DNA from 4 places in the Paenibacillus sp. 79R4 genome. Region 3 is predicted to be linked to each of the others. Evidence: riboswitches for the same ligand, from Rfam matches in the RefSeq annotation. Region 3 holds a riboswitch; each other region holds the start of a gene.

Region 1 (7,152 bases), on a different contig from region 3:
AATGTGTCAAAGTGCGGTGCTTAACGCGCAAGATTTGCAGCAGCCATGACAGCGGCAGCAGAATCTTGGCCATCGTTGATCCTCTCTTATCAATATCCGCTAGCGGGCCTACCAGACATCCAATGAGCAGCGCTGCTCCCGATTCCCAGGATAGAAGCGGCTGATTGTAGTAGATGATGACGCATTCGGCCGCGACTAGCCCTGCTAAAGTATGTGTCTTCTGAAGCATTCTCTAATTCCTCCGTATCTCTAAGCTGTATTCGCTATTATAGCAAAAAAAGAACGAAATAGTTTCATATTTTGCCGTGATACGACTTTTACTTACATTTTTTATCTGTTAAGGAGGAGCTGCCCATTCGGATAGAGAAATGATTACTTACCACTTTACGCCTGGGGCGGAGCAGGCGAAAGTAGGGATTCCGCACGACGGTCGCCAGTGCACAGCGGACGTATAACATAGATATTCTAATTTCAGGGGTTGTTCGACGTTGGAGTTAATCCGCAGGATTGAAGAACTTCGGTTGGAATTAAATAAACTTTCTACACGCAAGCTGACCGACCGGAAAATCGTAATTCTGAGCCAAAAGCTTGATCAATTACTCAACGAGTATCACAAGAACAACAAGTAATGGATTCAGAGGAGCCGCTTATAATGCGGCTCCTTTATCACTTCACCGCTATACTTTCTATTAAACTCATAAAAAAAGCTACCCCGCTAATCATAGATTAGTCGGGATAGCCCATTTTATATTCGGTGAATTGAGCAATCAGATGCTAACTAAATAAAATTAGAAGCGAGCAGCAAGGTCGGCGGCACGTTGGATGCCGTCCTGAATAATCTCATCGGCGCGATCCGGGAATTGATTATGGCCTTCAACGATCACATTCTCCGTGTTCTTAATTCCCCAGAATGCCAGCGTATTAGCTACATAATTCAAGGACATTTCCAAAGAAGCCATTGGTCCTTCGGAGTATACACCGCCACGAGCGTGCAACAATGCTACTTTCTTGTCGCCAACCAGGCCTACAGCGCCTTCTGGAGTATATTTGAAAGTCTTGCCTGCTTGATTCAAATAGAACAGGTAAGTCAGAAGTTGTGCAGGAATGGTGAAGTTCCACAATGGGAACGCAAATACCACTTTGTCTGCGTTCAGGAATTGATCAAGGTATGAGTTCGCAAGTTCAACAGCCTTTACTTCTTCCGGAGTTGCTTCGAATCCGTTAGCCAGTTTGTATCCTCCGTTAATGATGTCGTTGTCATAATACGGAAGGTTCGCTTCAAATACGTTCACTTCGGAAATTTCATCCCCAGGATGATTTTCCTTATAGGATTGCAAGAAGCTTTCATACAATTTTACTGTTGCGGATTGCTCAACCGGACGGTTGTTAGCTTTAACAAATAATACTTTAGCCATTTTATGGTTCCTCCTGGTGAATTTACTAGTTTCCTATCTACTAACTTTTTCTCTAGAGATATCGTTAACATAGTAAATTACCCAAGGTGATTTGTCAATTGCAGTTTCTAGAAAATTTTCTGTAGCTTTTGTCACACCTTCATTATTTTCCATTTAAGAACGTGAAATTACTTTCTCTCTATAGGTTTCTGCCGCTGACACCATATGTGACAAAGCTGCGACAGTTTCCTCCTGTCCCCTTGTCTTCAGTCCACAATCGGGATTAATCCAAAATAATTGTGGATCTAATACCTCGAGTGCCCGTTCGATCAAGGACAACATCTCTTCCTTGGAAGGAACCCTTGGACTATGAATATCATAGACGCCAAGGCCGATGCCAAGCGGATAAGTATGTTCCTCGAAGCTGCTGATCAGTTCTCCATGGCTGCGTGATGTCTCGATCGGGATTACATCGGCATCCAGAGCCTGGATCGAATCGATGATGTCCTGGAATTCACAGTAGCACATATGGGTATGAATTTGCGTCGTATCCTGCACCGAGCTTGTAGAAATCCGGAAAGCATTGACCGACCAATCCAGATATTCCTGCCAGTCCTCCCGTTTTAGAGGCAACCCTTCCCGCAGGGCAGGCTCATCCACCTGAATCATCTCGATCCCGGCTCTTTCCAGAGCTTCTACTTCCTTACGCAAGGCAAGGGCGATTTGATACGCAACATGCTTCCGCGGGATATCCGTCCGTACAAAGGACCAGTTCAATATAGTGATCGGTCCGGTCAACATACCTTTAACCGGCTTCGGTGTCAGCGATTGCGCATATTGTGTCTCTTTTACAGTCATCGGCTGACCGAATTCCACATCCCCGTAAATAATCGGCGGCTTCACGCAGCGCGTCCCATAGGACTGAACCCATCCCCCACGCGTAAAAGCAAATCCAGGCAGCTTCTCGCCGAAAAATTCAACCATGTCCGTACGTTCGAACTCTCCGTGCACGAGTACATCCAAACCGATATCTTCCTGAATTTGGATCCATTTATCAATTTCAGATTGAATATATTGATCGTATTGCTCCGTGGTCCATTCGCCTTTGCGCCATTTCTGCCGTGCCGAGCGCACTTCCTTGGTCTGCGGGAAGCTGCCGATGGTCGTCGTAGGAAGCAACGGCAGCTGCCATTTCTGCTCCTGCTTCACTCTGCGTGTGGTGAATTCGTTCTTCCGCACCGCGGGCTGCTGCAACGCCTGCTCCACACTACTGCGAACATGATGACGATTACGGACCGGGGCAGCAGACAATGCCTGAATGGACTGCTCATTCTCCGCGAATAAGGCAGGGATGGACAAGCTGCTGAACGATTCCTTGAGACTGGCGACTTCATCCAGCTTCTCTTCCGCAAAGGCCAGTGCATCCTTCAACAGCGGTTCCAGCTCCGTCTCCCCCTGCAGACTGACCGGTACATGCAGCAGGCTGCTCGCGGGCTGTACGATCACCTTTTCTGCCTGTGGAGCCAGCTCTACAATCTCATCCAGCAGCTGCCTCGCCGCTTTCAGATCACCGCGCCAAATGTTGCGTCCATCGATAACCCCGGCTCCAAGCACCTTGCCTGCCGGATAGCCAAATTCACGCAGCGCGGCAAGATTGCCCTCCAGACCGTGAACAAAATCCAAGCCAATCCCCTGTACCGGCAGAGCAATCACTTGCTGATATCCGGATACTGCAGCGAAGTAGGTTTGCAGCATGATGGAGATTCCCGGTACTTCCTGAGCGATCGTCTTGTAAATCAAATGAAGCTGCTGGATATCCTCAGCGGCTAGCTCCGTTACGAGAGCTGGTTCATCGATTTGTACCCAGGCTGCGCCTTCTGCCGCAAGCTCGCGCAGCACCTGAATATAGAGCGGCAGCAGCTTGTCGACCCAAGCACTGAACTCACCCTCCGCATATCCTTTGGACAATTTCAGGAACGTATACAAACCAAGCAATACGGGTCTGCCTTCCATTTGCAGGGCTTGCTTCGCTTCCCGGTACGCCTCCAGCGGATAATTTACAGTCAGCTTCGGCTCTCTGTCACCCAGCTCAGGTACAATATAGTGGTAATTTGTATTAAACCACTTGGTCATCTCGCTGGCCGCTGCCTGTTTATTTCCTCTGGCGATAGCATAATAAGTGTCTAGCGGTACCGCCCCGTCGGCATATTCGAATCGTGCCGGAATTAATCCGAACATTACCGCCGTATCCAGCACATGATCATAATAAGTAAACTCACCGACCGGAATAACATCGATTCCTTTGCTTTGCTGCGTACGCAAATTGTCCAGGCGGATCGCGGTTAGTCGTTCCCGCAGTTCAGGCTCCGCGATTTGCCCTGCCCAATAAGCCTCAATTGCTTTTTTCCATTCCCGATTTCGTCCGATTCTGGGATACCCAAGATTACCGCTTACGATTTTACCCAATTCAATCAACCTCCATAAATAATGTTTGATGGAATACACGTTTATAAATCCAGTCCAGTTTAAATAAAAAGAGGCCCCCTTTAAGCAATGCTAAAGAGAAACCTCTGTATAGATATACAATGGCAGTAATCTTTAACACCTCCCTATCTCCCGTAGGTAATGCAGTGTTGTCAGAATAGGCAGGTCTCCTGGCTCCAGATTCAACGTCTTCCTGCTGCCTTCCCGATGGGGTTCATCAGTGGCAAGAATCGCAACGGACTCCTCTGTTACAGTGGCGGGACCGCGCCGGCCTTGCACCGGACTTCCCTTTTAAGCTCCCAACAGAAGCACCTATTCCCACAAATATTAAGTTGAGAGGGCGCTCAAAATTCGCCTTTTTTGAACTCGATTTATTCTTAAATATCATCATACATGGCTTCGCGACACGATACAATCAGTAGTCTTATCGGAATTAACTATAACTAGTTATAATTGTCCTGAACCGCCTTTTGCAGCATGCCAATACAGCGATCGAGGTCGGTCTTTACCTGCTTCTTGTAAAGCTTGGCCTTATCCCGTCCCTCTTCCGTAAAATGGTACAGCACGATTTCCTGAAAATCCACGCTCGGATCATTTCCCTTCAGCTGCTTGGTCCGATACAGAACTCCCTCCTGCACCAGCTCATGCAACGCCCGGTAAATCTCGCTTAGCGGAGGCACGTACCCAAACGGCTGGAATTCCTCCTTCATTTCCTCCAGCATCTGATACCCATACCCGCGACGCTGCTCCACCTTCGTAATCAGGTATAACTTAATGTAAGCCCGCTGGGCAATCATAAAAGCCATGGGCGGTCACCTCCCTTTTGTTTCCAGTATATCGAACATATGAATTTTTCACAATAATGGACCTAATGGTCCTTTTTAAGTGGAATTAACGTTGCTAGAGCGTTGTATGGAGAGCAGTTAAAGTAAAAGTAACTAAGCAGCATGAATTTGATCTTCCTATTATGAATTTTTCATATACTGAAATTATATTATAAGGAGGTTGTTATCCCGCCTTGATTCCCCACTCTGGGGCAAGATAACCGGTTGTGAAATAAAAAACTAGGAGTTTGGAAGCTTAAACTTTTGTAGGAAAAAGAGTAAAATCAATATAATTGTTTAAAGTTGACACATCGTCTTTAAACGAAAGGGAGCTGTGGAATTGTGAACCGCTGGAACTATAAAAGGCTTAAGGAAGGTCCTTATTCAAGCGCGGGCATTTTCGGAGAGCAATACGCCTTTGAAATCCTTACAGGGATCTGCGATGTTCCCGAGTATTACCCCATTACCAAGGAAGAATTTGATACTTATGACGAGTGGAAAGAAAACTACGATAAAGTGGTAAGCGAGATCAAAAACAGGAAACTCATCTATAGCTCATATCGCGATTGGAGTGATAATAATCATGACGTTTGAACCGGAGAATACGCTTGAGGATATTTTAGTGAAGGCCGCAACCACCCCCTCTGCCCGAAATGATTTTTACAAGGAACTGATGGGCTCCAATATTTACACCATTCAATACGGTAGTGAACATGAGACGTACGAAGGAGTTCTACAAGAAGGTTCATCGATCCAGTTGTTAAATATTGAAATCAACCAGAAGCAATATATACCGATCTTCACTTCATTACGCCGTTTACAGGAGACCATTGACCAGGAAGTTCAGTATTGTTCAATGAATGCTGTGGATTTCTTTCAATTAACGCGTGGTGCTGATGTATTTCTAAATCCAACTTCGAGCTATGGAAAAGAATTTACGGCAGCAGAAATAGCGTCCATTTTAGATGGATCTATTTTTGCCTCTTCCCAGCAATATGAAGTTCAGCAAGAGACTGAGGTTATGATCGGACAACCGGCCGTTAATCCCAAAGAGCTTCTTGAAGCGCTAGGCAAACTATTTGCGGATATGAAAGAAGTAAGGCTCGCGTATCATGCGCATTTCTTCAATCCACAGGTGGATGAGAAGCCACACACACTCATTGCTCTTGAAGCAAATGGCAACATAGATGAGATTGTAGCTAAAGCGGGTATGGTGGCAAATTCCGTACATGTTCCTGACCCACCCGTTACATTTATTCAGTTGGATGGATCCTCGGGATTGGAAGATTATTTTAAGTCCAATGTTAAGCCTTTTTACAAAAAAAGAGTTTTTGGGCTGTTCTAGTATTCCTTATGCGTGTAATACCCGTTTCGCTGAGGCTACAGGCCCGCTCTAGATCCACCCTTGCTCCATCGCGTAACGCGTCAACTGTACCCGATTCTCCAGATGCAGCTTGTGCATAATGTTCTTCAGATGATTTTTTACCGTCTGATCGGAAATGTCGAGTGCCTTGGCAATCTCCCGGTTCGTCATCCCTCGGGCAACCCAATCGAGTATCTCACGTTCACGATTCGTGAGGGGATGGTGACCGGTCTGGTCCGGCTTCTGCAACGAAAACTCCTGTAAAATACGTAAAGCCAGCTCACTTGTCATCGGCGCTTCTTCACTAGCCACTGCGCGAAGGTATTCGAGCCAAATGCCCGGCTCAAGATTTTTCAGCAAATAGCCCTGCGCGCCCTGCTTCAATGCCTCAAATAGATAAGCCACATTATCGGAAACGGTGACAAGCACAATTTTCACATACGGAAACTTCAGCTTGATCTCCCTCGTCGTTGCAAGTCCGTCCTGACCGGGGAGATGAATGTCTAGGAGAATAAGATCTGGCATCCACATTTCCGTCTGTAAGACTGCCTCCTCCCCGCTCTCCGCAAATCCGATGATTTCAAAGCTCTCATCCTCCGAAAGGATGTCACTAATCGCCTCGCGGGCGTGAGGATGATCATCAACGATCAATACGCGTGTTCTCATGGTTTCTATATCCTCCTTGGATCATAATACAGGTTTCTCCCGACATCGACTCTACGGTCAAGTTCCAACACATCTGCTCGGCTCGCTGCTTAATGATCCGCAGTCCATACCGCTCCGGCGATAGTTCTCCTACTGTAAAGCCATTCCCCCGGTCGATAATGCTCACTTGAAAAGCTGCTTCCAGTTCTCTTCCCTGCACAAAGATCTCCTGCACAGCGGCATGCTTGCTGGCGTTCACGATCGCCTCCCGGATACAAGCAAGCAGCTCCAGCTTCTCCTTGGCTGACCATCGCTCCTCGGTCAGCGTCCAATCCAGATGCAGCCCCAGTTGATACTCATCAGCAATCTGCTGAATTCGCTCCGGAAATAAGAGCTGATTCCCTTCCGCGTCAATATCTGGCGGCAGCTTCAAGTCGGATAT
Region 2 (7,152 bases), on a different contig from region 3:
CGGAGTGTCCTCCGAGCGGATCGGTCTGAATGAAGATTCTGTCTGGTACGGGGGACCCAAGCAATGCGACCATCCACAGGGCAAAATGAAGCTGGATGAGATTCGAGATCTGTTGCGCAGAGGCGAGGTTCAACAGGCTGAGAAGGAGATGCTTCTTCATTTCACGAATGTTCCGCAATATTTTGGTCCTTATCAGCCGCTGGGAGATTTGCTGCTTCAGTTCACTAACGTCAAGTCGGAAGCGGAGGATTACTGCAGGAGATTGGATCTGAGTACAGGGGTCGCTTCGATTAATTATGCAGCGGATGGAGTCCGCTATCATCGGGAAGTCTTTGCCAGTGCCGTTCATCAGGTAATCGTCGTTCGCATCACGGCATCAGAGCCAGGTGCTGTAAGCTTAACCGCACGCTTAAGTCGGCGTCCTTTTGATGGAGACTTGCTGCGGGAGAATGAGAATACCTTAATTATGGAGGGAATTTGTGGGTCTGATGGGGTTAAGTACGCAGCGGTATTAAGCGCTCAAACCACAGGCGGGGAGTGCCGGGTAATCGGTAATTACCTGGACATCCGGTCCGCTGATGAAGTAACGCTCTTACTCACGGCTCAGACCACGTTCCGCTGTGAGAATCCGCGCCAGGAAGCGCTCTGTCAGCTGGAAGCAGCAAGGGCATTCACGTACAGAACATTACTTGATTCGCACAGGGCCGATTACCGTATGTTGTTTGAGCGTGTTAGCCTTGAAGTTTATTCGGAGGATCCAGCAGGAGAAGCCGAAGTGATTGTAGAACCGTTAGGTACGAGCCGTGATGATGCAGAAACTTATCGTTCCACTTCTGAACGGCTGCAGTTTTATCGGCAAGGAGGCGAGGACCCACAGCTTGAAGCGCTATTCTACCAATATGGCCGCTATTTGCTCATATCAAGCTCCAGACCGGGCAGCTTGCCTGCGAATTTGCAAGGGATCTGGAATGATAGCTTCACTCCGCCGTGGGAGAGCGATTATCATCTGAACATTAACCTGCAAATGAATTATTGGATCGCCGAGACAGGTAATCTGCCAGAATGTCATGAGCCGTTATTCGATTTTATCGATCGACTGGTCATTAATGGACGAAAGACAGCGGCAACCTTATATGGGGCAAGGGGCTTCACAGCTCACTCCAGCTCGAATATCTGGGCGGAAAGCGGCTTGTTTGGCGCCTGGACGCCCGCGATCTTTTGGCCGACGGGCGGGGCCTGGCTGGCGCTGCATTTATGGGAGCATTATCGGTATAATTTGACAGAAGCCTTTTTGCGTGAACGGGCTTATCCGGTGTTGAAGGAAGCGTCGCTGTTCTTTCTTGATTTTCTGGTTTTTGATGAGAATGGCTATTTGGTTACATCCCCCTCGCTCTCACCAGAGAATAGCTATGTGAACGAGACGGGACAGGCAGGTGCGCTATGCTCCGGCCCATCTATGGACTCGCAGATCATTTATGCGGTATTTACTGCTTGTATTGAAGCGGCGGAAATTTTGGGGCTGGATGAGGAATGGATTGAGCGATGGACAGGAGCCCGGGCAAAGCTGCCAAAGCCTAAAGTGGGACGTCATGGTCAGATTATGGAATGGGCCGTCGACTATGAAGAACATGAACCGGGCCATCGTCATATTTCTCATTTATTTGCTCTGCATCCGGGGGAACAGATTGTTCCCTATAAAATGCCTGAGCTGGGGGCCGCCGCCAGAAGGACGCTGGAACGGCGGCTGCAGCATGGAGGGGGACACACGGGCTGGAGCCAGGCGTGGATCGCTAACTTCTGGGCCAGGCTTGGCGATGGGGACAAAGCGCATGGCAGCCTGCGCGAGCTGTTGGTCAAGGCAGTGCACCCGAATCTGTTTGGCGATCATCCTCCGTTCCAGATCGATGCTAACTTTGGTGGGGCTGCAGCTATTCAAGAGATGCTGCTGCAATCCCATGGCGGTGAGATCCGACTGCTGCCGGCACTTCCTGCGGCCTGGTCAAGCGGGTCAGTTGCAGGCTTGCGGGCCAGAGGCGGCTTTGTCATTAATATCCGCTGGCAGGCCGGGGAACTGGAAGCCGCAGAGATTTATTCAACAAGCACAAGGGACTGTACTTTGTATAGTAAAGAGCGGCTCGCCATATACGATGCTAAGCATGTTCCTGTAACGATGGCAAGCTTACACTTTGAGCAGGGTTATCGATATACATTTGCTGCGGAGCCTGGACATACCTACCTGATCGTACTTAATAAACAGTAATTTTATAAAGGAGTAAATAACTATGAATAATGAATTGAAGAAGCAGCCAACGGATTATGTTATGGCTCTGCCAACTCCGGAGCAGCTGGCCTGGCAGGATAAGGAGCTGGGCTTGTTTTGTCATTTTGGAATGAATACGTTCTGCGATCAAGAATGGGGAGAAGGCAATGATTCACCTGCTCTGTTCAATCCAACGGAACTGGATGCACGGCAGTGGGTTAGAACGGCAAAAGAGGCGGGATTTCGCTATTTTGTATTGACGGCGAAGCATCATGACGGGTTCTGCCTCTGGCCAACCTCGACAACCGATTATTCCGTCGCTTCCAGCCCGCGGAAAAATGGACAAGGCGACGTTGTAAGAGAATGTGCGAACGCCTGCCGTGAGGAAGGTGTCGGCTTTGGCATCTATGTCTCTCCTTGGGACAGACATGAGCCATGTTATTCAGATCCACAGAAATACGACGACTTCTATTGTCGTCAATTAGAGGAATTGCTAACGGGTTACGGGCCCCTGGTGGAAATCTGGTTCGATGGCGCTGGCTCCGAAGGCCGTGAATATGACTGGCGGCGGATTATCGGCCTTGTCAAGCAGCACCAGCCAGAGGCGATGATCTTCAATATGGGCGCTCCGACGATACGCTGGGTTGGTAATGAGGATGGACTGGCCCCTTACCCGTGCTGGAATACGGCAAAAACAGCGAAAGGAAGCATGTTCAGTGAAGCTTCCTTGCAGTGGCTGCCGGAGACTCCGGATTGGGTGCCGGCGGAATGCGATGTGCCGATCCGCAAGGATCACTGGTTCTGGCATCCGAATGATGAGAGCTCTTTATTGACCTTAGAGCAATTGATGGATATTTATTACCGTTCAGTGGGGCATGGCGCGACCCTTCTGCTTAACGTCTCTCCGGACGATCGCGGGCTGCTCCCCGAGATAGATGCGAAGCGTCTGCTGGAGCTCGGAGAGGAGATCAGACGTAGATTCAGCCATCCTCTGGCTGAGACGGGGGGCAGCGGTGAACTGCTGGAACTGGAGTTGGTCGAAGCCGCGTTGATTGATCACGTGGTGCTGATGGAAGATATAGCGTACGGGGAACGAGTGCGCCAATATGTTCTTGAAGTCCATGCGGATGGAGAATGGAAGGAGCTCGTTCATGGCAGCGCAATCGGCCACAAGAAAATCGATGTCTTGACACCCGTAAATGCAGATAAAATCCGGTTGCGGCTTACGGAATCTGTGGCTAACCCTATCATCCGCAAATTTGCTGTATACAGCTCGCAATAGTTCTAAATAAATTTGACGACGTATTACAAAAGCCTTCTTTTCCTGGTTGGGATAATTCCTGGTTGGGATAAGAAGGCCTTTGTAATTAGGATGGGTTATAATAATAAGCAGGACAACCTAAGGAGCAAGATATCGAGTGCAAGGAGAATAGAAAAGCATGAAGGAAATAGAGAATTTAAGCAATTATGCTGTAGTAGAAGCATTTATTAATGAGCATGAGTTAAGTTTCCTGTACGTGTCCAAGCCGGATTGCAGCGTGTGCCACGCTATTCTCCCCAAGCTGAGAGCATTATTGGAGCATTTTCCGCAAATGAAGTTAGGACAAGTCAATGCGCTGCAGGTAGAAGAAGTCGCCGGGCATTTGTCGATCTTCACAGCTCCCACGCTGCTCCTATTTGTCAAAGGCAAGGCATATCTGAGAGAGGATCGTTTCGTCCGTTTTGCGGATTTAGAGGAGAAGCTGGCCAGAATATATGAATTCTACACTTCGGATTAACTCATCCGACTATATGTTCTCGGATTTGCCATTATCAGTCCGTGATATCAGGTCCATTTGTTCAGATTTATATTGCCAATGGTGTCGTTTGTGCTATAATGATGTCGAATGGGCAGCCATTCACGTCATGTACAATAGAAAAAGTTATAGACAATGGAAGTTTGGTGTAAATCCAACGCGGTCCCGCCACTGTGATAGACCGAATACGCGGTCTTAAGTCAGGTCTTTTGTCTATGAACTTTGCCAAGACCGGTCATTTCGAGGCGAAAGTGGCTGGTTTACAAGTCTAGTGATGTTCACGCCTCGCTAGGCTTTTTTAATTTGCAGCAGGCTCCGACAATGTCGTCGGTACAGCCGGGTGTTCGCCGCCGAACATATACAATGATGTATTTCAACCCAACCGGGAAATTCTTCAGGGCTGAAGAAACCGTGCACAATGGAGTGCATATCCCTTTTTTTATGTTCATAGCCGTTTATGTGTCTGATCTAAGGACAAGTTCCGGAAGCGGTTGACGCAGATCGGAATAACGGTGTACAGTATAAATGGAAAATTAAATGATAAGAAGCTGCACAATGGCGTGCGCTTATGATAACAAGCAAAGAGGCTTTTGAAGGGAACATCCCTTTGAATGGCCTCTTTTTTTGTTGCAATTACTTCTTGGAGGTGCTTGTATGGATAAACTTTCAATTAAAGCCGACCTCTACATGGGGCAAGGCGCAATGGATCGTCTATCGGAATGGCGAGACAAACGAGTGTTCATCGTCACGGATCCATTTATGATCAAGTCTGGAATGATTGATCGGGTGATTGATCGGTTGGACAGCAGCAATGAGCAGTATATTTTCAGCAATATCGTACCTGATCCGCCGATCGAAGTGGTTACGGAAGGCGTCGAGGCGCTTGGCTCGTTCAACACCGATCTGATCATTGCCATTGGCGGCGGTTCAGCTATCGATGCGGCTAAAGCGATGAAATTGTTTGCCCAAAAACTGCTTGGCCGGCGTGATATCCCGTTCATCGCTATTCCGACAACAAGTGGAACCGGGTCGGAAGTTACGTCATTCTCCGTTATCAGCGACAAACAGAAAAACATTAAGTATCCGCTTGTATCCGACGATATGCTGCCGCAAGAAGCGATTCTGGATCCTGAGCTTGTCCAAAGCGTGCCGGATTTTATCACGGCTGATACCGGGATGGATGTGCTGACGCATGCGATTGAAGCGTACGTATCGATCAAAGCCAATGATATTTCCGATGCGCTGGCGGAGAAAGCAATGAAGCTGGTCTTTGCCTATTTGCCACGAGCTTATAAAGATGGGAATGATCTGGAAGCGCGCGAAAAAATGCATAATGCCTCCTGCCTTGCGGGGATGGCCTTTAATATTGCCTCACTGGGATTGAATCACGGGATCGCCCATGTAGCAGGAGCCAAATTCAAAATTGCCCACGGACGCATGAATGCAGTTCTCCTTCCGCATGTTATCGAATTTAATGCAGATTACAAGCCGGGATACGGCAAAGAGGACAGCAACAGAGCGGCGATTCGCTATGCTGAAATTGCCAAGATTTTAGGGTTGTCGGCCCCCCATGCGAAGAGCGGCGTCCGCAGTCTTATCCAAGCGATCAAACAGCTGCAGAAGCAGGTGAATATGCCACAGACGCTGCGAGAATGCGGTGTGGAACAAGCATTGCTTGAAGAGATGAGGGAATCGATCGCTGAAGGAGCGCTGAAAGACGGGTGTACGGAAACGAATCCACGTGTTCCTGCGGCAGAGGATGTGCTTCGAATTTTGAACAAAATGTTTCAATTCTAGGATCAAGTCGAGATTTGACGGATTTTGTGTTGACATCGCTTGCATTATTCAAATATAGTAAAAGTAACACAACGGCGTGTTGCCTATAATCAAAGCAAAGTGGCTTCTTAAAAATTCCGCGTGAACTTTTCCGCGTAAACTTTTAAGGGGCTTTTATTGTTTTTTGCAGGGGATTTTAGCGTTTTTGATACGAGAGTGAGATGAGAAGCATGGAACAAGGAGCCGAGAAACAACGTGTAATTCAGGAGTATGTGCCTGGTAAACAGGTCACATTGGCTCACATTATTGCAAACCCGAACCCGGATATATATAAGAAGCTGGGACTCGGAAACGAAGCGCATCAGTCGATCGGCGTCATGACGATTACCCCGAGCGAAGCCTCCATTATCGCTGCGGATATCGCAACAAAGGCGGCTGGCGTCCAGATCGGTTTTGTCGATCGTTTCAGCGGCTCACTTGTTATTACGGGCGATGTATCATCAGTTGAATCTGCGATCAGCGAAGTGTTGCTTGGATTGCAAAATATATTGGGCTTCTCGGCGAATACAAGTATTACGAGAACGTAGGGGAAGCTTAGGATGAAGAAAATCATATTTGCCGGAAGTACGGGATCGGGCAAAACCACGCTGTGCCAATGGTTGCACGGTGAGAAGATTGCCTACAAGAAAACGCAAGCCGTCGAAAATTTCGATCAGGCCATCGATACGCCTGGCGAATGCATCGAGAATCGGTATTTATACAAAATGCTGTTGGTCTCCAGTGTAGACGCTGACGTAATCGGACTGGTTCAGGATTGTACCAAAGAAGACAGCTACTTCCCGCCGGCTTTTGCGACAGTATTTGCCAAACCGGTTATCGGGGTGGTAACGAAAGTCGAGCTGGCTAAGTCGCAAGAGGAAATCGAACAGGCCAGAGCTCATTTGGCGGCAGCTGGGGTGGAGCAAGTTTTTGAAGTCTCAACGATCGAGAATGTAGGAGTGGATGCCCTTCGAGATTACTTAGAGGAGTAAACGATTCCGGTTCAATGCAAGCGGGACTTTAACTGTATGGCAGACAAGCAAATAACGACAGACAATGAGGTGCATGACGCATGAATGGAAAAATTGTAATAGTCGATGACGAACCTATTACAAGAATGGATATTCGTGAGATGCTCGAGGAGGCGGACTACAATGTAGTAGGCGAAGCTTCCGATGGCTTTGAAGCTATCGAATTATGCAAGAAGCATCTGCCTGACCTCGTCATCATGGATGTTCAAATGCCCATTTTGGATGGGCTTAAGGCGAGCAAACGAATTCA
Region 3 (7,152 bases):
AGGGGTTCCGCTATTTGTTGATAAAACAATCAATTTCGTAGAAATTCCCCCTAATAAGGTCGCTCATTTCCGTTAGATTTTCTAAAATCGCTTTTTTGTTCAAATAGCGCACCTCATTTCCGTTAGGTTCTTAGGACAAAGAGCAGATACTCAAGGAACCACCTAATATATGCGCTCAACTACGATTATCTTATCGAGATTCGAAGGTTACAGCGTATGAGGCCATCGCGGAGGCAGGTTATAGATTTTAACAATGTACAGATACCTATGATCGATCTCATACATGAGCCCTGTTTACAGCTTATCTTATTAAAATTCAAGAGTTACAGTGTATGAGGCTCTTGCAAGGGAAATCCAGCCTTTAACAAGGAGAAGAAACCTATGGACGACCTTATAAGTGCGCTCAATTACGATTATCTTATCGAGATTCGAATGTTACAGCGTATGAGGCCATCGCGGGTTAGTCTCTAGCTTTTCTTTTTGCGGGGAAAAGGGGTATGATGGTGCTCTGAGGAATTCAATTGGTCAAAAGAGGAATGAGAGATTTGATGCAGCAAATGGAGAGTTCCAGCCGATATATTTACCCTTTTGCCTGTCATGAGACAGAGCGTGATCTGTGCAGGATGGAGCTTCAGGCGCTATTTGGATATGCTGTTGATCCTGTTGGACCGTATCCATTTGTGGATACGTCCATTGTAATCGATCCGAGCCGCAGTCCTTATCTGTCGCTGAGGATGGATGTATGGATTAGCGAGGTTTCTTGGGAGGAACTGCTGCGGCAGGCAGCTGAGCTGGAGCTTCAGGATAGGACATTTAAAGTAAAATATATCAAAAATGGTGATCCGCGCAGCTTTGACGAGCAGCGGCAGATGGAGCGTCAGGTTGGGAGTGTGATTCGCGGCAAGGCGGAGATGCGTACGCCGGATCTGATCTATGGCTTGCTCTCTCATCACGGGCGCTGGACGCTGGGGGTCTGTCATCCGGCACGTTCAGTCTGGCTGGAGCATAAGCATAAGCCGCAAAATTACTCGACAGGACTCAGCACCGCAGTTGCTCGCGCATTAGTTAATATCGCGGCTCCTCAACCGGATGGCTTGCGGTTGATCGATCCCTGCTGCGGCATGGGCAATGTGCTGATCGAGGCGTTGTCGATGGGGATCGACATGGTCGGTCGGGATATTAATCCGCTGGCGATTAAGGGCGCACGTGTGAATTTGCACCATTTTGGCTATGAGTCGAAAGGCTTGGTAGAGATCGGTGATATGAACGACATAACTGAACATTACGACGCCGCGGTTCTTGATATGCCCTATAATCTCTGTTCGGTGCTTCCACGAGATGAACGGATTAGGATGCTTACGAGTCTGAAGCGAATTAGCATCCGTTCGGTGATTGTCTCTTCAGAGCCGCTTGAGGAGGAGATTCGCGAGGCCGGTCTGACGGTAATGGATCAAGGGAAAATCTTGAAAGGTTCATTTATTCGCAATGTATGGCTGTGCAGGAGCGAGTGAGGGGGGTTAAGGCCATCTTAATGCAGAATTGCTGCAGTAGATAGAGCTATATGAACGGCTCTGGATATTGTGTTCAATCTTCTTTTCCCCTATAATCCAATAGAGAAGATAGCCTTGCTTCGAGCTGATTAATTGAATAAAAATACTTGCTGGTCCTGAGTTAGCGGCGCATGACGCCATACGCTCGGGTGAAAAGGGAAGCCGGTGCAAGTCCGGCGCGGTCCCGCCACTGTAAACAGGAACGAAGCCTAATTTGCCACTGTCAGCGCTCAAGTTGATGGGAAGGCGGGCTTCAAGTCTTAACCTGTAAGTCAGGAGACCTGCCGCGAGTATATGAGACGGTCCTTCGAGGAAAGGATGGCGTTCTGCTAAGCTAAAGATGCTGATCTGCGTATGGAGGTTACTTGTTCTGTCCGGATCAGACATAATACTTTGTAGACGTAACCCATCCTATCGGATCGGGTTTTCTTTTTGTTGTAGTAGTTTCAAAAAGTCCGCTTTTGATCAGAAATTAAAAAATCCTGCCGGAAGCAGGAGCCTCGGTGCTGAAAGGCGACCTTTTTGAACACCACTTGCAAGGACTCCAAGCATAAGCAATGGCGTGCAAGAACAAAAGCAAGAACAAAAGCAAGAACAAAAGCAAGAACAAAAGCAAGAACAAAAGCAAGAACAAAAGCAAGAACAAAAGCAAGAACAAAAGCAAGAACAAAAAATTATTCAAAAGGAGAGGGAAAACTTGAAGAACTGGAGAAAAATATGGGCGGCCGCCCTACTGACGCTCGTCATTATGGTCGTTGCAGGATGTGGCACCAATGATTCAACGAATAATGCTGCGAACGGGGCGGCAAATAACAGCACGAATCAGGCTGTTGAACAGAGCAACAATAGCGGAAATGCAGGGGAAGCACAGCATACGGCCTACCCGCTTACGGTAAAGGATGATTTCGGCACGGAGGTTACATTTGACGCGGCTCCGCAGAAGATTGTCTCCTTGTCTCCTTCGGAAACGGAAGGTTTGTTCGCAATCGGTCTGGACGAGCAGATTGTCGGCGTCTCCGATAATGATGATTACCCGGAAGCCGCGTTGTCCAAGCCGAAGATGGGCGGCTTCCAAGTTAATGTAGAATCCGTTGTAGCGGCTGAACCGGATCTTGTCGTTGTAACAGGGACGATGATCAAGGAAGAGACGATCAAGAGCTTGACTGATCTCGGGATTAAAGTATTTAAATCCAATCCGAAGACAGTGAATAACGTAATGGACCATATTAAGATGATTGGACAAATTACGGATCATCAAGCTGAGGCGGAGCAAGTTGTAAAGCAGATGCAGGATGAGCTGAACCAAGTAACAGAAGCCGTAAAATCGGTTAAAGAAGAAGATAAGAAAAAAGTATATATCGAGTTCTCGCCAGGCTGGACTGTTGGTAAAGGCGAGTTTATGGACGAGATGATTACGCTCGCCGGAGGCGTTAACGTTGCTTCCGATATAGAAGGCTGGAGCCAGATCAACGAAGAGAATATCATCAAGGCAAATCCTGATGTGATTCTGTATGCCAAGAGCGTAATTGAAAATGACAAGACCTTGGCCGAGATTGTAAAAGGACGCAGCGGCTGGGATCAAATTACGGCTGTGAAAAATGATCAGGTTATCGGACTGGATGATAATTTGCTTAGCCGTCCGGGCCCACGCGTAACGCAAGGACTGATTGAAGTGGCCAAAGCGATCTATCCGGAATTGATGCAGCCATGAGGACGAAGCTGGCCGGATACGGAATCATAGGTCTTGCTTTGCTCGCAATCACCGTCTTGATCTGTATCGGGGTTGGCTCGGTATATTTGCCGGCCGGAGAGATTATCGCCATTCTCGCGCATCATATTCCGTGGGTTGGCGATCATATTACTCCGGATTGGAGCATGGCTTCTGAACAGATTGTTATGAAGGTTCGCCTTCCGCGAGTGATGCTGGGCCTGCTGGTCGGCGCTTCGCTCGCGGTAGCGGGCTCTGCTTTTCAGGGAGTACTGCGCAATCCGCTCTCCGATCCATTTACACTTGGCGTGTCATCGGGCTCAGCGCTAGGGGCCGCAGTATTAATCTTTCTTGGCTGGCAGTACTCCGTAATCGGAGTGTTCACACTGCCGGCTGTTGCATTTTTAACAGGATCTTTAACGTTATGGATCGTGATGTGGCTGGCTCGGGAGAACGGGAAAATACCGATCGAGAATTTGATTCTATCAGGCGTTGTGATGCAGTCTTTCCTCGGGGCTGTCGTCTCCTTTCTGACAGCGATGTCGAAGAAGACGGTGAATGAAATTTTATATTGGACGATGGGCTCCTTAAGCTTGCGAGGATGGTCGTATACGGCCATCCTGCTGCCATATTTGGCGCTGGGGTTCATTTATCTCTGGAGTCGGGCCAGGACGCTGAATTTGCTCGCGCTTGGCGAGCGACAAGCCACCCATACGGGACTCAATGTGGAATTTACCAAGTTATCGGTGTTGTTCGTGGCCACGCTGCTCACGGCAGCGGCTGTCTCGGTATCCGGAGTGATTGGCTTTGTCGGCCTGGTCGTACCGCATATTATTCGCCTGATTACGGGTCCTGATTATCGCCTGATTATTCCGCTCTCCGCGCTTGGCGGGGGCATCTTCATGATGTGGAGCGATCTGGCAGCGCGTTCGCTGCTGGCGCCAATCGAGATACCGTTGGGAATTGTCACAGCCTTCGTAGGGGCGCCTTTCTTCGCTTACTTGCTGTATCGCAAGAAGAAGGAAAGAGAGGTGGAGATGCGTTGATTGAAGTGCGGCATATTGATAAATCATATGGAAGTTTGTCCGTACTTGAGGATATAAACTGGCGGGTCCAACGCGGGCAGTTCTGGGGCATCATCGGTCCAAATGGCAGCGGGAAATCAACGTTGATCAGCCTCTTGTCCGGAGTAGAGAAGCCGAACCGCGGCGAGATCAGCCTGGATGGCAGGCTGATTGCCGAATACGGGCGCAAGGAGCTGTCGCGCAAGCTGGCGGTTTTGCAGCAGGATGGGCTTCCGGCAGTAGCCTATCCTGTCCGGGAAGTGATTGAGATGGGGCGGTTTCCGTTCCAGAATTGGCGCGGCAGAGAAGATAGTGAAGCCGCTCGGCAACTAATGGACGGTATTATGGATAAGCTTGAGCTGAATGCTCTGGCTCATCGGCCGCTTCATGTATTAAGCGGCGGACAGCGGCAGCGGGTGGCCTTGGGCAAAGTGATGGCCCAGCAGCCTGAGATCGTCCTGCTCGATGAGCCAACGACTTATCTGGATATCCGACATCAGACACAGTTTATGGAGCTGGTCGCCAGCTGGCAGCGTGAAGCGGGCTTGACGGTCGTATCGGTCATGCATGATCTCAATCTGGCCGCGCTGTATTGCGACCATTTGCTTGTGCTTCATCAGGGGAAAATTGTGTCAGAAGGTTCACCTGCGGAAATTATTAATTCTGAATTGATTGAAGCGGTATTTCAGGTGCAGTCTCATATCGTTGCTCACCCCGATCACGGAGAGCCCCAGTTATTGCTGCGTAAGGAAACTAGTAGTGAATGATAGAGCATCTAAACTGGTGAACAGGTCATCGCTAGTTCATATTTTGCAGCAGGATCTTGCAATATTAGTGATATAGTTATGGTATAGTCGCATATCACGCATCAGGAAGGGGATATACACATGAATCATTTAATCGCACAAGTTATCGATAAAATCTCAGCTCCGGACGAGGCTGCTTCAGCAGCTGCGGCAGAGCATCTCGATCAGTTAACCAAGCCGCCGGGGAGCCTCGGGAAGCTGGAGAATCTGGCCGTGAAGCTAGCGGGAATTACCGGGAAGGTACATCCCGATTTATCCAAGCGTTCTGTCATCGTTATGGCTGCTGATCATGGTGTGTGCGAGGAAGGCATCAGTGCTTTTCCAGCGGAGGTAACTCCGCAGATGGTACATAACTTCCTGGCCGGTGGAGCAGCAGTGAATGTGCTGGCTCGTCAAGCCGGAGCCGAGGTGATGTGCGTGGACATCGGAGTAAATGCCAAATTGTCACACCCGGAGCTTGTTATGAAGAAGATCCGCTATGGGACAGCGAATATGGCCAAAGGTCCGGCGATGAGCCGTGAGGAAGCGGAAGCGGCCGTACTGGCGGGAATCGATACGGTGGAGGCGGCAGTAGCCAACGGATCAAGATTGTTCGTGACCGGCGAGATGGGGATCGGTAATACCACGGCCAGTGCGGCAGTGATGAGCGTGTTGACCGGAAAATCGCCGCAGGAATGCGTTGGCCGGGGAACGGGTCTTAATGACGAACGCCTTCAGCATAAGATTGCTGTCGTCCAGAAGGCAATTGATGTTAACCAGCCGGATATGAACGATCCGCTGGATGTACTATCCAAGATTGGCGGGCTCGAAATCGCCGGCCTGACCGGGGTGATTCTGGCTGCCGCTGCCCACCATTGTCCGGTCGTCATTGACGGATTTATCTCCAGTGCAGCGGCATTAATTGCGCAGCGCCTTGCCCCAGAGGCTGCGCATTATATGATCGCCTCGCATGCTTCGCATGAACAGGGGCATGAGCAGCTGCTTGGTGAGCTGGGGCTTGCCCCGATGCTGCATCTGGACATGCGATTGGGCGAAGGGACTGGCGGCGTATTGGCGCTGCATCTGATTGATGCGATCTGCCGTGTAATGTCGGAGATGGCGACCTTCGAGAGTGCCGGGGTTTCTACAGGCGAAGGGACTGGGCCGGAGGCATCCGTATGATCATTACGGTGACCGGCGGGGCGCGAAGCGGCAAGAGCTCTTTTGCCGAGAAATGGTGCATGAAACAGGCGGAGCGAGGGATTTATATTGCTACGGCACAAGCATTCGACGATGAGATGCGGGAGCGAATCAGGCTGCATCAGAGCGTCCGGGTGGACAGCGGTTTTGCTTGGGAGACGAAGGAAGAGCCGCTGCGGCTTGCCGCGCTGTTATGCGAGTTGGCTCAGTCGAACGATCGCAGTTCTTCCTCGATCAATGAGCCTGTGGCAGACGAACCTGTTGTATTGGTGGATTGTCTCACATTATGGCTCTCTAATATATTGCTCGCATATGGCGACGGGCGGGAGGTGGAGCAGCAGGTACTGGATGAGATCGAACGATTAGCTTCGGTCGTCTCGTCCTATTCCGGCAATCTGGTACTAGTGACGAATGAGGTCGGGGATGGCATCGTGCCTGAATACCGTCTGGGTCGAGTCTACCGGGACTTGTCTGGAATTATGAATCGCAAAATGGCTGAGATTTCGCAGCAAGTATTTCTCGTCACTGCGGGAATTCCCATTGAACTCAAGAGCAGGGAGTATCGATTATGAGACAACAAGGACGGCCAATTTTGGCCGCTTTTCAATTTCTATCGCGTTTTCCGGTGCGAGCCGAGCTTGATTTTACACCGGAGTTGCTGAAGAGGAGCGCCAAATATTATCCGCTCGTCGGCGCGGCGATCGGCATTGTTATTTGGATCATCGGTGTGCTGGCTAGCCTGGCGCTGCCTGTACTGCCGGTCTCGGTCCTTCTGCTGATCGCTTGGGTCTGGCTGACCGGAGGATTGCATTTGGATGGCTGGATGGATTCTGCCGATGCGTTCC
Region 4 (7,152 bases), on a different contig from region 3:
GATCATTTCAATACCGTAATCATGAACTTTCAAAATATTAAGCCCATGTTCATTTTTCACTTCAATGGTTTGCTCTTCTTGAGTAAGAGTTACCTCTTTAAATAATTTCCCATCCACCGTAATTTTAGCAGTCCGAAGTTCGTTGTGATTTTTTTCACTTGCATCTCGATCGAACCATCGTGGAATAATAAAGGCCAAAGCAATAACTACAACTAATCCGATCAGCAGAAGATCTCCGCGTTTCATGTGCAACTCCTTATTTCCTTATTTTTTGATAATATAAATCTTAGATGAACTCATTATACATGTAACTTTCATCACAGAAGTGTGATAATTGTCTCATCCCTTGCCTTTTCACAAAAAAATCATTTAAAATTGAAGAGATTTTTAATTGTGAAAATTTGTACTTTTAGTACCGTGCCATTTCTGCTACAATCAAGGACGATAAAAGACAGGCAGAAAAGAGGTTAATCCGATGAATATGAAGAAAGCCGCTATTTTACTGGTAACGATGTCTCTCGCCGGTTCCCTGTTAGCAGGCTGCGGCAATTCGGGAAATAGCTCAGCTCCCGGTTCCAGCAGCGAGACGCAGGATCAAACCGTTGAACCTATGAAAGAAACCTACTTTATCTTTGATACGGTAGTTAATATCAAGATTTATGATCATCGGGCTACCAAGAAAAATCTCGATGAAATCGGAGAATTGCTCAAAGAGATCGACGGCCAGATCAGCAGAAATAACGAGAACAGCGAAATATACAAGGTGAATGCGAATGCTGGTATTGCTCCAGTACAAGTGTCCAAGGAGACTTTCGATCTTGTCGCCTACGCTGTCGATTATGCCAAGCGTTCGGAAGGATTGCTGGACCCAACGATCGGCAGGCTTGTCGCCCTGTGGAATATCGGCCATGAAGGCGCCCATGTCCCCGCTCCCGAGGATATCGCCGCCATGCAAAAGCTGTGCGACTATCATAAGCTGGAGCTGAATGAAGCCAAACACGAGCTGTACCTGACGGAAAAGGGCATGGATATCGACCTGGGTTCCTACGGCAAAGGCTACGCCGCTGACCGCGTATATGACTATTTAGCGGATCAAGGCTTCCATAGCGCGATTATCGACCTTGGCGGCAACGTTTTTGCCATGGGACAGAAGCCCGGAGGCAAGGATTGGAACATCGGCATCCAGGATCCTGATCAAGAGCGCGGCAAACCGATCGGCTTCGTTCCCGTGAATGATAAGACGGTTGTTACCGCGGGGATATACGAGCGTTACTTCATGGAAGACGGCAAAATGTACCCACATATCCTTGACCCCAAGACAGGCTATCCCGTCGATAACAACATCAGTAGCGTAACGATCATTACCGACCGTTCGACCGATGCTGATACGATGGATACCGCCCTCGTTCTTATGGGTGTAGAAAAAGGACTGAAGTTTGCCGAGAGCATTCCCAACACCGAGGTTCTGTTCATTACCAAAGACAAGAAGCTGTATGCTTCACCCGGATTTAAAAAGCTGTTGAACAAGACAAATGATAGCTACACCTATGCCAACTAAAACAAATGGGCTTACTTTAAGCCACTATCTGATTATACACTATCCCGGCGGTTCTTCTACACTGCCGGGAATTTTATATTTAATCGCCCCTCTCTAGACCGATTGCCTTGAGGTCATCTGTACGTTTCCATGCAAATCACTCCATCATACAATGCATTACCACTGAAGGGAGGAATTCAAGCATGTATTCACAACATTGCTGCCATCGTGAACCAAGACCCAAAGTTCGCTTCAAGAGAATTGTTAAAACTCAGGTAACTACGATCAAGTTTGTACCAAAAGTAAGCAAACACTGCCACGTTACTGTGGATCACGGAGTCGTTAGTCCTCGCCGTCGCCGTCATCACCACAACCATCATCACCATCATAAGAACTGCTGTAGAAGCTGTTGGTAAATTAGCAATTCATTAGCCCCTTCAAAAATTTGAAGGGGCTGCGCATCGGATTACCGACCTTGATCCTTATTGTTATCTGCCCTAGGGTTAGCAGATTTTATTTTATCGCATGCATTTATTATCCGCCTCTTGGCATTCGTTTCACGGCGTATGTAGGTCATAAAATTAAGAAATAGGATATATAGAGGATAGAGCAGCGCGGCCGCTATTACTAACAATCCCAATACAGGCGGTGGAGAATCAGCCCGATCCGTGATAGGGAATAGACGGCTAATCCCATACATAAACATCACTGCATACGGCAGCCAGAGTACGGCAGTCCAGAACCTTGCTCCCCCACTTTCTAATAAGCGGTTCGTCAGATAGTACATCAGAAATGAAGCAGCAAGCAGGATCACGATCATCGCCCAACCGATGATCCTATTCATCTGCGCCAAATCAACGCCAGCCACTCTTGCAAGCCGATACGGCTCCGCCATCAGTTCAATTTGTATGGCAAAATGAAGTCCATATAAAGCGCTTATACCGTTCAGTTTAAGAAATCTAATCATAAGACCTCCCAGGCAAAGCGATATACTTATACCTCTAACGTCAGCCAGCCCGTTAAAGTTACTCCTGTCTGGAGGTATCAAAGCGTCTTTAACCCCACGGGCATCACCTCCCTTCCGGGAGATTAACCGACCACTCTTTTAAGCCGTACTCATACACAAGCTATATTATAGAAAATATTTTCTCATCATTATTGATAATCTATTTCTTGGCATCTATCTTCTTTTGCAGCTCCGATATTTCCCGCTCTGCGGCGGTGATTCCTCCCCGGAGCTCCTTTAAGGTATCCTTGTTCTCCTTGAGCTCCTCTTCGAGCTGCTTCAGTCGACCCGTTGAGTTTTGTTTTGATTTCTCCTTCTCAATTTCTGCAACTAAGGTTGTTATCTTATCCTTTCTCAACGCTATATTTACTTCACAGCTGCTAATTACACCACGTAAATGATTAATCCGATTAGTCCATTCTAAAGTCTCATCGACTAATACATTGTCTTCCATTGGACTTTGTGAATCGGTCGGTTCGCCTACTAAGACCGTCTTCCCCTCCACGGTTAAAGGAACTCCGAATGTTGCAGCCATCGCTCTAACAGGTGCATAAACAATCCCACCTAACACGGCGCCCTCCGATATCAAGGTACCGTCTGTTTTTTTAATGGTATAAATCCCCTTTTGCACATTCATTCGAGACCTGATGGAGCTGGAGAGAACGGATGCAATCCCGAAGAGCAGTACTCCCACAACGACCCCGGCTATAAACTTCTTCATTTCAAACCTCCTGGAAAATTACTTCTTACTTTTAATTATCGCTCGTTTTGGTGCAAGTTATGATAGAGCCCGCAATGGTAAAACACCACTTCACTTGAGTAAAGGGTGGAAAAACGGTAGATCATAAGCTTTTTACGCAAAAAGGCACGGCCCCAGAGAACTTCGGATACCGTGCCACGCTTGAAAAAGTAAGGATGCTGATGAGAGGATTCGAACCACCGACCTACGCATTACGAGTGCGTTGCTCTACCTGCTGAGCTACATCAGCATAATCTCTTCGAATTTCAGAAACAAAAAATATTATACCGCTTTTTTGGAAAAATGCAACCACAAAGACTGGAAAATGATTAAAGCTTCTCGCGTACGGAGCGCAGCTTCTGCTCAGAGGAGCTCACTTTATCTCGGCGGTCATCGATCTTGATCGAGGTGGATACGCGCATCGCCCCAGATTGGAATGGTGCTTCATGAAGGGCCCGGATCGCGGTAAAGATATCCTCAAGCTGCCCCTCAATAATCGTGCTCATGGAGGTCAGTGTATATTGAATGCCGGTTTGCTTCTCCAACACGCGCTGCAGCTCGGCTACATATGAACTGAGACTGGTGCTTCCTGTACCAACGGGAATAACTGTTACTTCTGCTATCGCCATCTTCAAGACTTCCTTTCTATTCCATATTAATTCTATTCTAACCACAACCCCGGGTGAAATTCAAACTCCGATTCGCTGGATTTCTGCTCAGATCTTCTAACGAAACTACTGAACGCTATTGCCGCGAAAAAAAGCACAAATTCAATTTAACGAAACTACATATCGTTATTTGGGCTTGTACCTGCTGAAACCGACTATTTTGGGCCAAATAGCGATACCCAGTTTCGTTACATTTTTCAGTCCCGCTTTTTCGTCCAAATAACGTTATCCAGTTTCGTTAGAGACGGTTTCGTAGATGCCAGTCGAATCCCCTCCCTTCTCTCCAATAATCACTCATTCAAGCATCTGTGCAGTCCATAAAAGTTCACAATTTTTTTCGACCCCGACTCGCCGCATCACATCTGCTTTCTCCTGTTTTTCAGTTAATTTTCACTCGTCAATCCTTCTTATGACCTGTTTACAAACACAACATATTGGGCTATGATCAATTCCAGACAACCAAATATAGTATGAACAGGTGGTTCGGTGCATTTTATACTACCGGATCTTAAAAGGGAAGCGCGGTGCAAATCCGCTGCGGTCCCGCCACTGTGACCGGAAGCTTGGGAGGCTTCACAGCCTCTATAAGTGAGTGTTCAAAAAGGTCAGTTTTCAACACCGAGAAGGTTAGATGAAGCCAAAGGCAATAGGAGCGCGGCGCGGGCAATACCTGCGCAAGCACCGGAAAGCCCGGCTGAATTCAAGATTTGATACCGATGGCTGATCAAAAAGTGAACTTTTTGAACACACTCTACAAGCGATACAAGCGATTCGGCGGCAATATGCCACTGCGGGTAGGCAAGCCTGTGGGAAGGCGCCACTGAATAACCCGGAAGCCAGGAGACCTGCCTGTTTCAATGACACCGCTAATGACCTGCGAGGAATCAGGCAGGTGTCCGCTTGCAGCTGCTACATACTATTTCAGCTATACACTATCCGAGCACAGGAGTACTGTGTTTGATGGAGCGCAATCGGGCATTTTCGACCTTCAAGCAGGTTGGAAATGCTTTTTATATGTCTAGAATGTCTAGTAATTAGAGGGGAGCACTTAGTTATGGCTTTATTAAATCGAATTTATACGGATCAGGAGCAAATGCTGGATGAGGTGATTCATTTAGGGGAAGAAATTGTTGCCAGCTCCAACCTGGATGCACTGCGCGAGAATGCAAACCTGAACGGTGAGAGCTTCTCCGGCAAAATGAGCAAATTTGGCAGTGAGTACGCCAAATGGTATGCAAATCACTTTGTGATGCCTAACCATCTGGTACAAGCTATTCAAGACAATATCGTCTATGTGCATGACCTGGATCAATATGCCATCGGCACGACGAACTGCATCTTCATTCCATTTGATAAACTGCTCGCTCAAGGCTTTAACACCGGAAATGGCAGCGTTCGTCCGCCTAATTCGATCATGACAGCTATGGCGCTGGTGGCGATCATTTTCCAATCCCAGCAAAATGCCCAGTATGGCGGCGTCTCCTCCAATAAACTGGATCACGATCTGGCCCCTTATGTAAGGAAGTCGTTCGCGAAGTATTTCCGCAAAGGGCTTGGCTACTTTGAAGAAGGAGACGAGGCGGCGGACCTGGGTGAAATCTCCATGAGTCGCAGCGACCTTCAGGAGCAATATCCGAGAACTTTCAAATATGCCTCCAAGGAGACCGAATCAGAAACTTTACAGGCTGCGGAGAGCCTGATTCATAACTTGAATACGATGTCGAGCCGGGCGGGCGGACAAATCCCGTTCACCAGCATCAACTATGGGACCTGCACCTCTCCGGAGGGACAATTGGTCATCCAATCCCTGCTGAAGGCGACGATGCGCGGTCTGGGCAGCGGTGAGACACCGGTCTTCCCGATCCAAATTTTCAAATGCAAACAAGGGATCAATCAGGATAAAGAAGATCCGAACTATCATCTATTCCTGATGGCCGCAGAATGCTCGGCCAAACGACTGTATCCCAACTTCGCTAACCTGGATGCGCCGCTCAACCTGCAATACTATGACCCCACCAATCCGGATACGGAATTTGCAACCATGGGATGCCGCACTCGCGTATTAAGCGACCGCTTGGGACGCAACCATCTGTCCGGCAAAGGCAATCTGTCCTTTAATACAATTAATCTCGTCAAGCTTGGACTGGAGCACGGTATCGCGCTGGGACGGCGCAAAAAGGCCGATGAGCGCGGCTTCTACCGCGAGCTGAAGCATTATATGGATATCGCAACGGATGGCTTGCTGCACCGCTTCGAGATTCAGTCTCGCCAAAAGGCCAAAGCTTCCGATTTCATGATGCGCGAAGGCGTCTGGGAAGGTGGCGAGCAGCTCGCCCCTGACGATCAGGTTGGAGACCTGCTCAAGCACGGCAGCCTGTCGATCGGATTCATCGGGCTCGCGGAATGCATGAAGGCATTGTACGGCAAGCACCATGGCGAAGATGAGGAAGTATATCGCAAAGCTTATGACCTGATCTCTTATATGCGCAAATATTGCGACGAGCAGAGTGAGCGCCACAATCTGAATATTACGCTGTTCGCAACGCCTGCCGAAGGGCTGTCCGGCAAGTTTACCAAGCGTGACCGGGCTGTGTACGGCAAGGTGGCTGAAATTGTAGACCGTGAATACTATACCAATTCGTTCCACATCCCGGTGTACTATACCATAAGTGCAGCGAAGAAAATTGAGTTGGAAGCCCCGTTCCATGATCTTTGCAACGCCGGCGCTATCTCTTATATCGAGCTGGATGGGAATGCTCGCAATAATCCGGCTGCATTCATCAACATTGTAAAATTTGCGTTATCCAAGCAAGTCAGCTATTTCAGCATTAACCATCCGATTGACCGCTGCACATCCTGCGGCTATGAGGGGATTATCGGAGCTACCTGCCCTTCCTGCGGTCAGCATGAGAATGATGTGCATATCCGTCGCCTGCGCCGGGTAACAGGCTACTTGACCGGAGACTATCAGACCCGCTTCAACGCCGCTAAACAGGCAGAGGTTCGGGATCGGGTGAAACACGGGATATGAACATCTGCGGTTATTACCCGGAATCAATAAATGAAGGCGAAGGCCTGCGCGCCTCCATCTTCATCAGCGGATGCCGCCACCGTTGTCCGGGCTGCTTCAGCCCGGCTACGTGGAACTTCAATTATGGAGAACCATTTACAGAAGAACGGCAGGCAGAGATTATCTCGGATA

The links. A riboswitch is a leader RNA that binds a small molecule or an ion and turns the genes downstream of it on or off. The one in region 3 is predicted to bind cobalamin.
Region 1: linked by a shared signal. The riboswitch ahead of metE (5-methyltetrahydropteroyltriglutamate--homocysteine S-methyltransferase) and the one ahead of DMN77_RS11570 (ABC transporter substrate-binding protein) in region 3 are both predicted to bind cobalamin.
Region 2: linked by a shared signal. The riboswitch ahead of DMN77_RS03030 (1-propanol dehydrogenase PduQ) and the one ahead of DMN77_RS11570 (ABC transporter substrate-binding protein) in region 3 are both predicted to bind cobalamin.
Region 4: linked by a shared signal. The riboswitch ahead of DMN77_RS22845 (anaerobic ribonucleoside triphosphate reductase) and the one ahead of DMN77_RS11570 (ABC transporter substrate-binding protein) in region 3 are both predicted to bind cobalamin.

The regions. Positions count from the first base shown of each region.
Region 1 covers NZ_QJOT01000002.1:177,377-184,528, reverse strand. The annotation lists gene DMN77_RS02845 (metal-dependent hydrolase) at 1-229, opposite strand, end outside; gene DMN77_RS02840 (aspartyl-phosphate phosphatase Spo0E family protein) at 489-629, shown strand; gene DMN77_RS02835 (FMN-dependent NADH-azoreductase) at 789-1,415, opposite strand; gene metE (5-methyltetrahydropteroyltriglutamate--homocysteine S-methyltransferase) at 1,569-3,860, opposite strand; cobalamin riboswitch at 4,022-4,209, opposite strand; gene DMN77_RS02825 (replication termination protein) at 4,322-4,684, opposite strand; gene DMN77_RS02820 (hypothetical protein) at 5,045-5,296, shown strand; gene DMN77_RS02815 (enhanced serine sensitivity protein SseB C-terminal domain-containing protein) at 5,286-6,047, shown strand; gene DMN77_RS02810 (response regulator) at 6,096-6,731, opposite strand; gene DMN77_RS02805 (sensor histidine kinase) at 6,706-7,152, opposite strand, start outside.
Region 2 covers NZ_QJOT01000002.1:227,068-234,219, forward strand. The annotation lists gene DMN77_RS03015 (glycoside hydrolase family 95 protein) at 1-2,260, shown strand, start outside; gene DMN77_RS03020 (alpha-L-fucosidase) at 2,283-3,542, shown strand; gene DMN77_RS03025 (thioredoxin family protein) at 3,700-4,038, shown strand; adenosylcobalamin (AdoCbl) riboswitch at 4,167-4,321, shown strand; gene DMN77_RS03030 (1-propanol dehydrogenase PduQ) at 4,711-5,853, shown strand; gene DMN77_RS03035 (BMC domain-containing protein) at 6,063-6,419, shown strand; gene DMN77_RS03040 (EutP/PduV family microcompartment system protein) at 6,432-6,863, shown strand; gene DMN77_RS03045 (ANTAR domain-containing response regulator) at 6,944-7,152, shown strand, end outside.
Region 3 covers NZ_QJOT01000007.1:87,723-94,874, forward strand. The annotation lists gene DMN77_RS11565 (TRM11 family SAM-dependent methyltransferase) at 549-1,511, shown strand; cobalamin riboswitch at 1,644-1,853, shown strand; gene DMN77_RS11570 (ABC transporter substrate-binding protein) at 2,248-3,261, shown strand; gene DMN77_RS11575 (FecCD family ABC transporter permease) at 3,258-4,304, shown strand; gene DMN77_RS11580 (ABC transporter ATP-binding protein) at 4,310-5,089, shown strand; gene cobT (nicotinate-nucleotide--dimethylbenzimidazole phosphoribosyltransferase) at 5,210-6,289, shown strand; gene cobU (bifunctional adenosylcobinamide kinase/adenosylcobinamide-phosphate guanylyltransferase) at 6,286-6,879, shown strand; gene cobS (adenosylcobinamide-GDP ribazoletransferase) at 6,876-7,152, shown strand, end outside.
Region 4 covers NZ_QJOT01000026.1:36,459-43,610, forward strand. The annotation lists gene DMN77_RS22815 (NusG domain II-containing protein) at 1-246, opposite strand, end outside; gene DMN77_RS22820 (FAD:protein FMN transferase) at 476-1,558, shown strand; gene DMN77_RS22825 (hypothetical protein) at 2,004-2,504, opposite strand; gene DMN77_RS22830 (hypothetical protein) at 2,704-3,264, opposite strand; tRNA gene DMN77_RS22835 (tRNA-Thr) at 3,460-3,532, opposite strand; gene DMN77_RS22840 (MTH1187 family thiamine-binding protein) at 3,612-3,911, opposite strand; cobalamin riboswitch at 4,418-4,642, shown strand; gene DMN77_RS22845 (anaerobic ribonucleoside triphosphate reductase) at 5,005-6,981, shown strand; gene nrdG (anaerobic ribonucleoside-triphosphate reductase activating protein) at 6,978-7,152, shown strand, end outside.